Regions from separate parts of the Saccharomonospora glauca K62 genome, predicted to be linked through region 1. Evidence: riboswitches for the same ligand, from Rfam matches in the RefSeq annotation. Region 1 holds a riboswitch; each other region holds the start of a gene.
What was found. A riboswitch is a leader RNA that binds a small molecule or an ion and turns the genes downstream of it on or off. The one in region 1 is predicted to bind cobalamin.
Positions count from the first base shown of each region.

Region 2: it holds a riboswitch for cobalamin, as region 1 does, so the genes downstream of both, SACGLDRAFT_RS08910 (acyl-CoA thioesterase) here and metE (5-methyltetrahydropteroyltriglutamate--homocysteine S-methyltransferase) in region 1, are expected to answer to the same signal.
Region 3: it holds a riboswitch for cobalamin, as region 1 does, so the genes downstream of both, SACGLDRAFT_RS15420 (ABC transporter substrate-binding protein) here and metE (5-methyltetrahydropteroyltriglutamate--homocysteine S-methyltransferase) in region 1, are expected to answer to the same signal.

Region 1 is NZ_CM001484.1:4,069,253-4,074,024, forward strand. It holds gene metE (5-methyltetrahydropteroyltriglutamate--homocysteine S-methyltransferase) at 1-2,243, opposite strand, end outside; cobalamin riboswitch at 2,380-2,617, opposite strand; gene SACGLDRAFT_RS18960 (hypothetical protein) at 2,761-3,471, shown strand; gene SACGLDRAFT_RS18965 (hypothetical protein) at 3,491-4,180, opposite strand; gene SACGLDRAFT_RS18970 (SDR family oxidoreductase) at 4,249-4,772, opposite strand, start outside.
Region 2 is NZ_CM001484.1:1,839,896-1,844,667, reverse strand. It holds gene SACGLDRAFT_RS08920 (EAL domain-containing protein) at 1-1,215, shown strand, start outside; gene SACGLDRAFT_RS08915 (peroxiredoxin) at 1,212-1,667, shown strand; cobalamin riboswitch at 1,747-1,974, shown strand; gene SACGLDRAFT_RS08910 (acyl-CoA thioesterase) at 1,985-2,275, shown strand; gene SACGLDRAFT_RS08905 (LCP family protein) at 2,334-3,506, opposite strand; gene SACGLDRAFT_RS08900 (alpha/beta hydrolase) at 3,643-4,347, opposite strand; gene SACGLDRAFT_RS08895 (ABC transporter ATP-binding protein) at 4,344-4,772, opposite strand, start outside.
Region 3 is NZ_CM001484.1:3,314,026-3,318,797, reverse strand. It holds gene SACGLDRAFT_RS15430 (ABC transporter ATP-binding protein) at 1-272, opposite strand, end outside; gene SACGLDRAFT_RS15425 (FecCD family ABC transporter permease) at 269-1,336, opposite strand; gene SACGLDRAFT_RS15420 (ABC transporter substrate-binding protein) at 1,339-2,277, opposite strand; cobalamin riboswitch at 2,381-2,523, opposite strand; gene gltB (glutamate synthase large subunit) at 2,787-4,772, shown strand, end outside.

The DNA of each region.
Region 1 (4,772 bases):
CGCAACGCGGGCTCCACCTCGGCGTAGCCTCGGGTCTTCAGCCCACAGTCCGGGTTCACCCACAGCCGTGAGGGCGGCACCGACGCCAGTGCGGCCCGCAGGAGTTCGACGATCTCGGCCACCTCCGGCACCCGCGGGGAGTGGATGTCGTACACGCCGGGCCCGACCCCGCGCGCGAATCCGGCGGCCTCCAGGTCGCCCAACACCTCCATCCTCGACCGCGCGGCCTCGATGCTGGTGACGTCGGCGTCGAGTGCGGCGATGGCGTCGATGACGTCGCCGAACTCCGAGTAGCACAGGTGCGTGTGCACCTGGGTGCTCGCCCGTGCACCCGACGTGGCCAGCCGGAACGCCTCCACGGCCCAGTCCAGGTACTCCTTGTGCCGGTGGGCGCGCAGCGGCAACAGCTCCCGCAGCGCCGGTTCGTCCACCTGGATCACGCCGAGTCCCGCGGCCTCCAGGTCGGCGATCTCGTCACGGATGGCCAGGGCCACCTGCTTCGCCGTGTCCGCGAGCGGCTGGTCGTCACGCACGAACGACCACGCCAGGATCGTCACCGGTCCGGTCAGCATGCCCTTCACCGGCCGGTCCGTGAGGCTCGCCGCGTACGCGGCCCACTCGACGGTGATGGGTTCGGGCCGGGACACGTCGCCGAACAGGATCGGCGGGCGCACGCAGCGTGACCCGTACGACTGGACCCAGCCGTGCTCGGTGTCCGCGAAACCGGCGAGGTGCTCGGCGAAGTACTGCACCATGTCGTTGCGTTCGGGCTCGCCGTGCACGAGGACGTCGAGCCCCAGCTCCTCCTGCAGTCGCACCACCCGCTCGATCTCCGCGCGCATCCGGCTGATGTAGGTGTCGTGGTCGATACCGCCGCGACGCAGGGCGGCCCTGGTCCTGCGCACGTCGGCGGTCTGCGGGAACGACCCGATGGTGGTCGTCGGCAACGGTGGCAGCCGCAGCGCCTCCTGCTGAGCCTCCCGGCGGACGTCGTAGTCGGCCCGGCGGGTGTCCCGAGGCCGCAGCCCCGCCAGGCGACGCCTGACCTGCTCGTCTCGCACCCGCTCGGCGTTCACCCGGTCGGTGACCACTCTCCGAGCCGCGGCGAGCTCCTCGGCCACCGCGTCGCGCCCCTCGCGCAGTGCCCTGCCGAGGACGACAACCTCGTGCACCTTCTGCCGCGCGAACGCCAGCCACGAGGCCACCTGCGGGTCGAGGCTCGACTCCGCTTCGACGTCGTAGGGCACGTGCAGCAGCGAACACGACGAGCTGACGGCGACCTCGCCCGCCAGACCGAGCAGTGTGGCCGCCGTGGTGAGGGCGCGGTCGAGGTCGGTGCGCCAGACGTTACGGCCGTCGACCAGTCCGGCCACCAGCGTCTTGTCCCGCAGGCCCGGTAACGCTGCCAGCGAGTCCAGACCCGGGTCACCGGCCACGAAGTCGACTCCCACGGCCTCGACGGGGGCGGCCGACAGGATCTCCAGTGCCTCCCCGAGGTCACCGAAGTAGCCGGCGACGAAGAGCTTCGGACGCTCGGCCAGCGAGCCGAGCGAGCGGTACGCCTCGCGGAGGGCCGCGAGTTCGGCTTCGGTGCGGTCGGCCGCGAACGCGGGCTCGTCGAGCTGCACCCATTCCACGCCGGCACGCGCGAGTTCGCGCAACAGTTCGGCGTACGCGTCGACCAGTTCGTCCACTGTGTCCAGCGGACGGAACCCCGGAGCCGCTTCGGAATCCGGTTTGGACAGAAGGAGGAACGTCACCGGCCCCACCAACACGGGCCGGACGGGAATGCCGAGCTCGTCGGCCTCCCGAACCTGCTCCAGCACACCGTGGTCGGCGAGGAAAAACCGAGTGTCCGGCCCGATCTCAGGCACGAGGTAGTGGTAGTTGGTGTCGAACCACTTCGTCAGTTCCAACGGCGGCGTCGACTCCACGCCCCTCGCCATGGCGAAGTAGGTGTCGAGTGGGCTCAGTCCCAGGTCCGCGTACCGGCGGGGCACGGCTCCGAAGGTCACCGCCGTGTCGAGTACGTGGTCGTAGAAGGAGAACGTGTTGCCGGGTACCGAGTCGAGTCCGGCCTGACGCAACGAACGCCAGGTGTCGATACGCAGGTCGCGAGCGATGTTCCGCAACTCGGCCTCGCTGATGCGCGACGCCCAGTAGTTCTCCAGCGCTCGTTTGAGTTCCCGGTTCGGTCCGATCCTGGGATAACCGAGTACGGTCGATCCGATTGTGCTGGTCAAGGCTCTCTCCTCGCGAGCTCGACGGCGGCACCGGACGCGCGACGGCGGCCTCGCGGGCGAGCGGGTGGCGACGCGACGTCGCCGAACCACTCGTCCGCCAGGGTCACCCTCGAACGCCCGGAGGTCACGCACACCGGCGGTGTGCGCACCGGTGGCAGGTCTTCGGACTCGCGGGCACGGCCCGGCTCCCACCGGGGCTCCTACTGACCGTCGCTTCCCAGACCGTGTGGCCCAGTGCGTTGGAACCGGTCGAGCGACCGGCCACGGCGTTCGTTCCCACTCACCGCTGCGGGGCAGTCCCGGATTCCCACCGGGTTCCCTCTTGCCTCGCCCACCGCCTCGGCGGAAGGCGAACCACCAGCGCGTCTCACTGTAGTGACGCCGGGGTGCTTGACAAGGGAGCCCGACCGAGCGGTTCGCCTGCCTGCCGTCGCCCGTAACACCGTGCGCCTCCGTTCCGACAAAGTGGCGGACATCACCTCGGCGGTCGCCCCGCGGCTCGGAAACGGAGGAACGGATGGGTCGTCGCAAGCGCAGGCAATCCCGAGCCGGCTCGGATCCCCTCATCCGCCACCGCGACAGGATCGCGTCGCTGGAACATCGGGTGGCCGGGCTTGCCGCTTCCGAGAAGCAGCGGCAGCAGGCCAACGCCGTTCGCACGGAGATTCACACGGTTCTCCTGGATCTGAAGCACGTTCCGCGCTCGCCGTCCCGGGACCGGCTGGCCCTGCGGGCGAGGACCCTGTTGGGGAAGTTGGCGGCGCTCACGACCTCCCCGGACCGGAAACGCGAACTCGGGGGGCGTGATCGGCAGCGCGGATCCGGCGTCTCCGTCCGGGACCTCGAACGGGAGATCCGCGAACTCGTCAAGATACGCAACCCGATGCTGCGTCACGGCAAGGAAGTGCCACCGGAGTTGGCGGAGCGGGAGGCGAAACTGACGGAGCGACTGCGTGTCACCGCGAAGGCGATCCGGGAGTCCCGGCTCGACCGTGGTCACAAGGCCGCGCACCTGACACGGATACAACGCGCCCGAGCAAGCCTGCACAACAAACCCGAAGCAGAGACCCCGTCTCGAAGGACGGCGTCCTCGACGCGGGACCCCGAAAGCATCCGTCGCGCCCGCGTTCGTGAGGAACTGGAACGGGAGGAACGGGAGCGCAGAAACCAGTCGACCTCGGTCTACACCGTCAGTGGTGGCCTGCCGGGGCTGGGTAGACGTCGCTGAACATGCCCCGAGGCCGCTCTCACGCCTCCGTCTCGTCCGGGATGAACGCCAGTTGGTCGGGATGGAAGCTGTCGCGGCACGGGGGTGGCAGCCACGCCTGCGGCCTGGCGCTCTTCTGCCTACCGAGTTCGGTGAAGTTCAGCGGCGCGGAAAGGTCGGCGTGGTAGGCGGCGCCGTCCTTGACCGGTTCGAAGGCCAGGTCGGCGGGCTCCACGCCCACGCCGACGGCCACGAGGTAGGCGTCGTCGAGCGCGGTGGAGAACGCGGCCCACCCGCCCGCGAAGTGCCACACGCGGGCCCTGACCTGCGCACCTTCGATGCGCCACCAGACGATGGGCCATTCGAGATACCGACGGGCCTGATGTTCGGCGTGTTCGACGAGCGCGGGGATCAGTCCCTCGGGCCTGGTCACGGTGCTGTCGGGCAAGGTCACGTTGACGACGCCGAAGGCCCCGCTGAAAGCGACCTCCACCAGTGGGTCCTTGCCGTTCGGGCACATGATGGCCTCGTACCTCTGCTTCGGCAGCGTGCCCACCCGGATTCCGTTGTCGGAGTCGGACTCACGGTGACCCAGCCACAGCGCCCAGGGCGGCCTGCCGGGCAGTCCCTCGAAGAAGTCCACCCAGCGAATGCCGCGGAACGTCTCGTCGAGGCCGTACACCGGGAAGTCGACGACCGACGATGTGTGTGGGGCGGCGTTGGAGTCCACGCGACGATAGTGCACCTTCCGAGCCGTTTCGGCAGCGCGATGTCACCTTCCGCGTTGCCGGAACCTCGTCAGCGCCGAAACCCACCCTCGGCGTCGACCACATTGGCCGTGATCGTGGCGGCGTCCTCGCTGAGCAGAAGCGACACGACCGCGGCGGCTTCCTCGGGTGTGTTCCACCGCCCGCGTGGCAGTCGTTCGGCGACCGAGGCGGTCAGCTCCTCGTCCGCCCACCCGGTGTCCGTCGGCCCCGGGTTCACGGTGTTCACGGTGATCCCGTCGTCGGCGAGCGCGTCCGACAGGGTCCACGTGAGCTGGTGCAGCGCGCCTTTCGTTGCGGCGTAAGGGATTTCCCTCGCCATGGGGCTCAGATGCTGGCCCGAGGTGAAGAGCACCACGCGTCCGGGGAGCGGACGCGGGTTCGTTTCGCGGTACTGCCGGGCGAACGCGCGCACCAGCAGCAGCGTGGCCCGCACGTTGACCGCCCAGGTCAGGTCGAGCTCGGTGGCCGTCACCTCGTCGAGTGTGGCCACCGAGCTGCGCGCGTGATTGGCGATCAGCGTGTCGAGAGAACCGAACCGGTCCACCGCCGCCT
Region 2 (4,772 bases), 2.2 Mb from region 1:
ATTAACGACGGCCTGGGGCCGGGCGCGGGCGACGAGCTGCTCCGACAGGTGGCGTGCAAACTGGAGGGCAACTTCACCGCGTGCCCGCAGTACGACGCGGTGGTCGCGAGGTTGTCCGGCGACGGTTTCGCCGTGCTCCTTCACGGGCGGCAGGACGGGGAACCCGACACCGCCACCGTGGTCGACCTCGTCGAGGAGGCCATGCGTGACCTCGCCGAACCCGTGTACGTGGACGAAACGGGCGTCGGGATCAACGTCAGCGTGGGCATCGTCGTCACCGAGGGGCCGGGACGCAGCCGCGAGGACCTCCAGCGGGCGGCCGAGCTGACCCTGCACCGCGCCAAGGAGAACGGCAAGGCCCAGTGGATGCTGTTCGAGCAGGAGCTGCACGACCGCGACCGGCGCCGCTTCGGTATCGGAGCCGGGATCGGCGGTGGTCTGGAGAACGGCCAGTTCGGCGTGGACTACGAACCCACGGTCACGCTCGACGAGCACGAACGCATCGCGGTGGTCAACGCCCAGCTCCGCTGGGACCACCCCGAACACGGGGTGTTGCGACCACGTGATTTCTTCGCCCTGGCCGACGCCACCGGGATGACCCCGGCGCTGGGGGAGACGCTGTTGGCCCAGTCCATCGCCGACGCCGCCTCGTGGCAACGGGAGTTCGGCAACGCACCGGATCTGTGCGTCCGGCTGCCTTCCCGGCTCGCCATCGACCCGAACCTGGTCCGCATCGTCCGCACCGAACTCGAACGCACGGGCCTCCCGGCCACCAAGCTCCGCATCTGCGTCGACAGCGCGGACCTGACCGACCCCCGTGGTGAGGTGCTGGAGAACCTGTCCATCCTCGCCGAGCTCGACGTCAAGATCACCCTGGCGGTGGCCGGGGCCGCCGACATCGAGCTGATCCACCAGCACCGGCTTCCCGTCGGCTTCGTCATCGTGTCGGGCACGTTGGTCGACGCACTCGCCGAGGAAGGCGAGAGCGCCCAGGGCGCTCACCGGCACTTCGCCATGCTGGTGAAGCGGGCCCGCGAACTCGGCATCTTACGGATCGGCGTCGACGGCGTGCACGACACCGAGCACGCGCGCAAACTCGCCGAGCTGGGGGCCGTCGCGGGTCGTGGCAAGTTGTTCGGCGAGGAAGTCGACGCGGCGGGCATCCGGTCCATGCTCGCCGAATCGGCCGCGCGAATGGAATCATCGCGGCCATGACAGAACTTTCCACCGCGCCGGACTTCACGTTGCCCGACGAGACGGGTACCCCTCGTCGGCTGACCGAGCTCCTCGCCACCGGTCCCGTCGTGTTGTTCTTCTATCCGGCCGCGATGAGCCCCGGCTGCACGGCCGAGAGCTGCCACTTCCGCGACCTGGCCTCCGAATTCGCCGAGCTCGGGGCCCGCCCGGTGGGCGTGAGTTCCGACCCGGTGGACACCCAGCGGAAGTTCTCCGAGGCCCATTCCCTGGGCTTCCCGCTGCTCTCCGACGTCGACGGCGCCGTCGCCGAGCAGTTCGGGGTGCGTCGGGCGTTCGGTCCGCTGCGCACCAAGCGGCACACGTTCGTCATCGACACCGACCGGAGAGTACTCGCCGTGATCCGCAGCGAACTCCGTATGTCCGTCCACGCCGACAAGGCGTTGGAAGTACTGCGCGCCCGGAAGAGCTGACGCCGCCTCCGTCGTGCGCACCATGGCGACGCGATGTGACGAAAAGCCACGCCGAGTGCCGCCCCTCCGGCCGAGCCGTAAGGTGGGGCGCGCCGTGGGTTCGCCCCTCGCGGGGCATCGTAAGAGGGAACCCGGTGGGAATCCGGGACTGCCTCGCAGCGATCAGTGGAAACGACCGCCGTCATCGAGCACTGAGCCTTCTCGGTCCGGGAAGCGACGGCCAGTAGGCGTCCGTCCTTGAGGTCTTCTCCGACAGCGACCGACATCGCCCACGAGTCCGAAGACTTGCCCGCTGTCCGTGCGCCTCCACGCGCACGGTGCCGTCCGCCGCGACTCGCCGCGCCGACGGTCCCGCGGTGACCGTGTCGGTGGACCGGATGACCTTCCGGGCCCCGGTCCGGGCCGGTGACCTGCTCAGCGTCCATGCCGAGCTGGAGCGGTTGGGGCGGATCTCGATGACCACCGCCGTCAGGGTGACCTCCGAGCGCTGGAACACCTCGGGTCCGACGACGGAGGTCGCGGCCGCGCGGCTGACGTTCGTCGCGATCGACGCGGACGGCAAGTCCCGCTCGGTTCCCCGCCTGGTGACTCGGCCGGAGGAGGCCTGACGTTGCACCGGGCACGGCCGCGCGAAGGACCCGGCGGCCGTGGCCGGTGCAACGGGGGTCACTCCATGAGTGCGTCCTCGGGGACCGGGGAGTCGGTGCGCAGTGCCTCGAACAGCGCCTCCGACTTCGCCGGGTCCCAACTCTCGGCCGAGGCGGAGGTGACCGGAACGGTGGTCGTGATCACTCCGCCGCTGCTGATGCCCCTCATGGCCCACGCCAACCCCACGAGGTTGTGCAGGTGGTCGTCGGTGTCGAGCGTGAGCGCGTCGGGCACGGCTCCCAGCAGCGGGAACACGTCGAACGGATTCAGCAGGGTGGCCGGGCTCGCGATCTCGTTGGCGAGCGCCCCGATGAACTTGCGCTGGTTCGCCACGCGGTCCAGGTCCGACCGCGGCGTGGCCGAGCTGTACCGCATCCGGACGAACCCGAGCGCCTGCGCGCCGTCGAGCGTCTGCTTCCCCGCCGGGATCACCACCCCCGTCTTGGTGTCGCGCATTTCCTGCGGGATGTCCATTTCGACACCGCCGATGGCGTCGACGACCTGCGCGAAGCCACCGAACCCGATCTCGGCGTAGTGATCGATGCGCAGTCCCGTGGCCAACTCCACCGTCTGTATCAGCAGGGGAGGACCACCGAAGGCGAACGCGGCGTTGATCTTGTTGACGCCGTAGCCCGGAATCTCGACCCGCGAGTCGCGCGGCAGGCTCAGCAGCGTCGGCTTCGTGTCGTTGTCCGGGATGTGCACGAGCATGATCGTGTCGGTGCGCTTGCCGCTCGCGTCTCCGGTGGACAGCTTCGCCATCTGCTCCTCGTCGAGCCCTTCACGGGAGTCCGAGCCCACCAGCAGCCAGTTGGTGCCCTCCCCCGCGGGCGGCCTGCCCTCGTAGTCGTCGGGGAGCGCGTCGGTGCGGTTGATGGAGAACTCCAGGTAGAGCCACACCGCGCCCAGGAACAAAACGAACGCGAGCACCAGGCACAACAACACCTTGGGGAACGACACCCGCCTGCGCCGGGAACCTCCTCCCGAGGCCGGGCGCGGAGGCCGGGACGGGGGTGGCTGGGGTGGCCGTGGCGCGACCCGCGTGGACTGCTGAGGAGGCCGTCCCGCCTGACGTGCCCGGTTGCTGCCCGGAATCGGCATCATCTGTGCTTGTTGTTGCCGGGGCCCTCGTGGCGGCCTCCGGCCAGGAGGCGGCGGCCGGTGTCCCCCCTGGTGCCCGCCGTAGGTCATGGCCACTCCGATCGCTTTCGTGCGGCTGTTTGCTGCCCGCATACCTACCGCATGTCCGATCGCGTAGACGCGGCATCCCCCGATCAGGTTGTACCGACCGCGCGAGAAAAGGGCTCGGGAAGCGAAAAACCCCCGGTCAGAGCATTAGGCTCCATCGAAGAGGCGCATCGTGAGCGAAAGCACGGGCCAAAAGCCCGTGATCGGGAACCAGACCCGCGGTCTGGACCGCGAACTCGGCGGCGAGCCGGTTCCACAGCGCGGGTCGGCGCAGAAGCGCGTGGTTCTCCCCCGCCACGTCGAACCGCGCCAGTCGGCCGGCCTGGGCGTCGGCGCGTCGCGCGTACCGATAGGAGTCCTCGGGCCGGGTCACGCGGTCGAGCGCGCCGTGCGCGATCACGACCGTCCGGCCCGCCACCGGCTCCACCGGTTCGTCGGGGGGCGTCCACGGCGCGAAGACGCAGGCGCCCCGGACCGCCTCGTCGTCGCACACCCGCAGGGCCACCCGGCCTCCCATCGAATGCCCCACCAACACCACGGGCAGGCCCGGCCGTTCGGCCCGGATCCTCTCCAACGCCCACCGCGCGTCCTCCACCGGGTGCCTCGCGGGCTCGTTCCACCCACGAACCCGGTTGCGCAACAGCCGCACCTCAAGGCCGTGTCGCGCGCCCGCCGCCCGCACGGCCCGAGCCACCGGCACCATCCGCAGGTACGCCAGCCGCCACGGCCGGACGACGTCGGCGCCGTACTCCGCGCCTCCGTGCAGCACGAGCGCGACCGCCCTGGGCCGAGGCGTGCTCGGCGGGAGGGTGGTCAGGGTGGGCCGCGCCACGACGGGGCTCACGCCGCCGACCGTTCGTCGGCGGCGAACTGGGTGTCGTGCAGCTCGGCGTACCGGCCGCCGAGAGCCAGCAGCTCGGGATGCGTGCCGCGTTCGACGATGCGACCGTCCTCGACGACGAGAATCAGGTCCGCCGCCCGCACGGTGGAAAGCCGGTGGGCGATGACCAGCGCCGTCCGCCCGTCCAACGCGTCGGCCAGCGCCTCGCTGACCGCGACCTCGGACTCGGAGTCCAGGTGCGCGGTGGCCTCGTCGAGCACCACCACACGCGGCCGGGCGAGCAACAGCCGGGCGATGGTGAGGCGTTGCCGCTCGCCGCCGGAGAGGCGGTAGCCCCGCTCCCCGACCACGGTGTCCAGACCGTCCGGGAGCGAGCGCACGAGTTCCTCCAGCCGGGCCCGACGCAAGGCGTCCCAGATCTCGTCGTC
Region 3 (4,772 bases), 760 kb from region 1:
AGCTTGTCCGGGAGCACGGGGCTTTGGGCGGCGTAGCCGACGAGTGTGGCTCGCTGACGCCGGGTCAGGGTGTCGGTGGGCGTGCCGTACACCGTGATGGACCCGTCGTGGGGAACGAGCCCGGCGACGGCCTTCAACAGGGTGGACTTGCCCGCTCCGTTGGGGCCGACGACGGCGAGCCACCCGCCTCGCTCCAGCGCGAGGGAGATGTCGCGTACCGCCGCCTTGCCGCCGTAGGCGACGCCGACGCCGTCGAGTCGCAGGGCCGTCACGAGGCACGTCCTTTCGTCGTGTGCAGGACGACGGCGAAGAACGGGGCTCCCGCGAACGCGGTCACCACGCCGAGGGGAAGTTCGCCCGGCATCGCGGTGTGGGCGACGTAGTCGGCGAGGATCAGGAACGCGGCACCACCGACGAGGGACAGCGGCACGATGACGCGGTAACTCGCTCCGGCGAGCAGACGTACCACGTGCGGCACCACGATGCCGACGAACCCGATCAGCCCGCTCACCGCGACGGCGGCGGCCGTGGCCAGCGAAGCCGCTCCGAGTAGTACCAGTCGCAGCAGGCCGGGCCGTACTCCCAGGGAAGCGGCCTCCGCGTCGCCGAGGGTGAGGACGTCCAGCAGCCGGGCGCACAGGCACAGCACCACCGCGGCGACGGTGACGTAGGGCAGGGCCAGCCACACGTCGGTCCACCCGCTCACGTTGAGACCGCCGAGCGTCCACGTGTACACCCGCTGGAGGGTGTCGGTGTCGAGTTGCTGCACGAACGTCTGGACGGCGGTCAGGAACGCGGTCACCGCCACTCCCGCGAGCAACAGCGTCGCGGTACCCGTCCCACTCGCGGAGCGCCCCAACATCCAGCTCAGCCCCACCCCGCCGAGCGCGCCGGCGAAGGCGGCCAGCGGCACGGGCCCCACCGGCCACGTCGTCACGGCGGGGGCCAGCACCATGACGAGGGTGGCGGCCATGCCCGCGCCGGCCGCGGCCCCGAGAAGGTACGGGTCGGCCAGGGGGTTGCGGAACACCCCCTGGAAGGTGGCGCCCGCGCTCGCGAGAGCGGCACCAACGATGCCGGCGAGCAACACCCGAGGTACGCGCAGTTCCCAGACGATGGCCGCTTCGCGTTCCGACAGCGGCGACATCGTCCCCGTGACCTGGGCGACGATCTCGGCGAGCACGCGCTGCCAGCCCAGATCCCCGGCCCCGACCACCACGGCGAACACACCGACGGCCAGCAGTCCCACGAGCGCGAGCAGCACCGTGCCCGGTCGCAGCCGGGTGGTGTGCTCGCGTCCGCGGACGCGAGCGCGTCGTACCGAGCGCTTCAGCACGATCAGTCGGCGACCTTCGCCACGCCGTCGGCCACGGTGCGGACGAAGTCGACGATCCTCGGCGTCCACCGGGACGCGGAGTCTTCCTGCAGCTCGATCACCCGGTGTTCTCTCACGGCGGTCAACGTGTCCCAACCGGGGCGTTTCGCCACGGTCTCGGCGGTCTGTCCGCAGCACTGGGTGTCGGCGAGGAAGACGAGGTCGGGATCGGCCGAAAGGATCGTCTCCGCCGACAGCTGCGGATAACCGCCGTGCGCGGAGGGGTCGTCCCGATCGGCGATGTTGGTGAGGCCGAACAGGCCGTAGATCTGACCGATGAAGGTCTCGGAGGTCACGCTGTAGTAACTCGGGTCGAGTTCGTGGTAGTAGCTCAGGTTCTCGCCCGCGTTCCCCGCGTCGGCGACCAGCTTCTCGATCTCCTCCTTCGTCCGCCGGGCCAGGTCCTCGCCCTCGCTCGCGTGGCCCGTGGCCTTGCCCACGAGCTCGAACTGCGCGTACATCGCGTCCAGCGTCTCCGGGGCTCGCAGCACCAGCGTGGGCGTTCCGGTCTTGGCGAGCGCGTCGGCCAGCTTGCCGTCGGTGTCCGACTCCACGACGACGAGGTCGGGGTCGTGCGCGGCGATCCGCTGCGGATCGGGGTTCAAGCCCGACATCTCCGTACGCGGGGCCTGTTCCGGGATGGTCGACATCTCGTCGACGGCCACCACCTGGTCACCGGCTCCGACGGCGTACAGGACCTCGGTGGCCGACGGTGACAGCGACACGATGCGCTCGGGGCGCTCCTCCAGCGTGACGGCGGGCGCGCCCTCGGGCTTCAGCTCGACGGGAAAACCACTGCTGTCGGCCGAGTCCCGAGGAGTGTCCTCCTGGCGCTCGGCGCAGGCTGTGAGGGAAAGCACCAGCAGTAGCGGGAGGAGCAGAAACCGTCTGACAGGCAACATCGAACCTCGACTTCTCGGGCGGCGCGTCGGCTGCGCCGAGACCGTCGGGCGGTCGCGGACGCCGCACCTCTGCGCCGGAGGCGGTAATGGCGTCGCGTGAACGGTGAGGCGACCTGGCTGGGCACTCCACGGCTCGCACGGCGGCCGTGACGGAGGGCCATCACAGTTGCGGCACAGCGCCGGATTCTCACCGGACTTCGCTACCGCTCACGTCGCAGTGACAGTACCAGGCCGGGGCGTCGAGTACACTCGGGTGATCCGGCCCCTCGGCTCACATGGCGACGGCCGGACGTCGGCTCGGTGACCGAGTCGACACACCACGACACGGCACCGACGTAAAGCCGGCAAAACCGGTGCGGCAATGCTGCGAGATTGTTACGCCACCGGGCAAGATGGTTGATTCGAACCGTTTTCAGGGCATTTCTCAGGTGTTAAAGTCGCGCTAATTGACGGGCCATTGTCGTCCCGTGCCCGGCACGAAGAGCACGATGACGACGCAGGAGGTCCCTTTGATCTTCTCCGCGATCCCAGAGAAGCAGGGCGTATACGATCCTGCGGCGGAAAAGGACGCATGCGGTGTGGCCATGATTGCCCACGTCAAGGGCGTGCGTTCGCATGGGATCGTCACGGACGGTTTGACCGCGCTCACGAATCTCGACCATCGTGGTGCCGCGGGAGCGGAGCCCACGAGTGGCGACGGGGCGGGCATTCTGGTGCAACTTCCGGACGATTTCCTGCGCGCCGAGGTGGATTTCGCGCTTCCCGAGCCCGACGAACACGGGCGGCACCGCTACGCGGCGGGACTGGTGTTCCTGCCCGCGGAGGCCGAGGCACGGGCACGGGCCGTGAGAACGGTGGAACGCATCGCGACCGAGGAGAACTTGGTCGTGCTCGGGTGGCGAGAGGTGCCCACGGCTCCGGACGCCGCCGAAGTCGGCCCCACCGCCCGGTCGGTGATGCCGCACTTCGCCATGCTGTTCGTCGCGGAGGCACCGAACGCCGACGGAGGCCGTCGGGCAGGTGTGGACCTCGATCGGCTCGCGTTCTGCCTGCGCAAACGCGCCGAACACGAGACCCTCGCCGCCGAGTGCGGGGTGTACTTCCCGTCGTTGTCGGCGCGGACCCTGGTCTACAAGGGGATGCTCACGCCGACCCAGCTCCCGGTGTTCTTCCCCGACTTGCGCGACGAGCGGTTGACCAGCGCCATCGCGCTCGTGCACAGCCGCTTTTCCACCAACACGTTCCCGTCGTGGCCGCTGGCGCATCCTTTCCGGTTCGTCGCGCACAACGGCGAGATCAACACCATCCGGGGCAACCGCAACCGGATGCGGGCGCGCGAGGCGTTGTTGGACTCCGACCTCATTCCGGGAGACCTCAGTCGGCTCTTCCCCGTGTGCTCGCCGGACGGCTCCGACTCGGCGTCGTTCGACGAGGTACTGGAACTGCTGCACCTCGGAGGTCGGAGCCTGCCGCACGCGGTGCTCATGATGATCCCCGAGGCGTGGGAGAACCACCGCACCATGGACCCCGCGCGCCGGGCGTTCTACCAGTTCCACGCGAGCCTCATGGAACCGTGGGACGGTCCCGCGTGCGTGACCTTCACCGACGGGTCGCTGGTCGGCGCGGTGCTCGACCGCAACGGACTGCGGCCGGCCCGCTGGTGGCGTACCGCGGACGATCGCGTCGTGTTCGCCAGTGAGAGCGGCGTGCTGGACGTGCCTGCGGGGGAGGTCGTCGCCAAGGGCAGGCTCAAGCCGGGCCGCATGTTCTGCGTGGACACCGAGGCGGGCAGGGTCGTCGACGACGACGAGATCAAGGCCGACCTCGCCGCGCAGGCTCCCTACGACGAGTGGCTGCGCGCGGGACTGCTGTCCCTCGACAAGCTCCCCGAGCGGCAGCACGTGCCCCAGAGCCATGCCTCCGTCCTGCGGAGGCAACTCGCCTTCGGCTACACCGAGGAGGAGCTGAAGGTCCTGCTGACGCCGATGGCGCTCAAGGGCGCCGAACCCGTGGGGTCGATGGGGTCGGACACGCCTCCCTCGGTGCTCTCCAAGCGGTCCCGGCTGTTGTACGAGTACTTCAAGCAGGGGTTCGCGCAGGTCACCAACCCGCCGCTCGACGCCATCCGCGAGGAACTCGTCACCTCCTTAAGCAGGGTGATGGGACCGGAGCAGAACCTGCTCGCGCCGGGACCCGCCTCGTGTCGGCAGATCCAGCTCGACTCGCCCGTCATTGACAACGACGAGCTCGCCAAGCTCGTCCACGTCAACGCTGACGGCGACCTGCCCGGATTCTCCTGTACTGTCCTTTCAGGACTGTACGAGGTGGACGGTGGCGGGGAGGCGCTCGCCGAGGCGATCGAGCGGGTGCGGAAGGAAGCGTCGCGAGCCGTGGAGGCCGGCGCCCACATCCTCGTGCTCTCCGACCGCGACTCCGACCACCGGATGGCACCGATTCCCTCGCTGTTGCTCGTGTCGGCGGTGCACCACCACCTC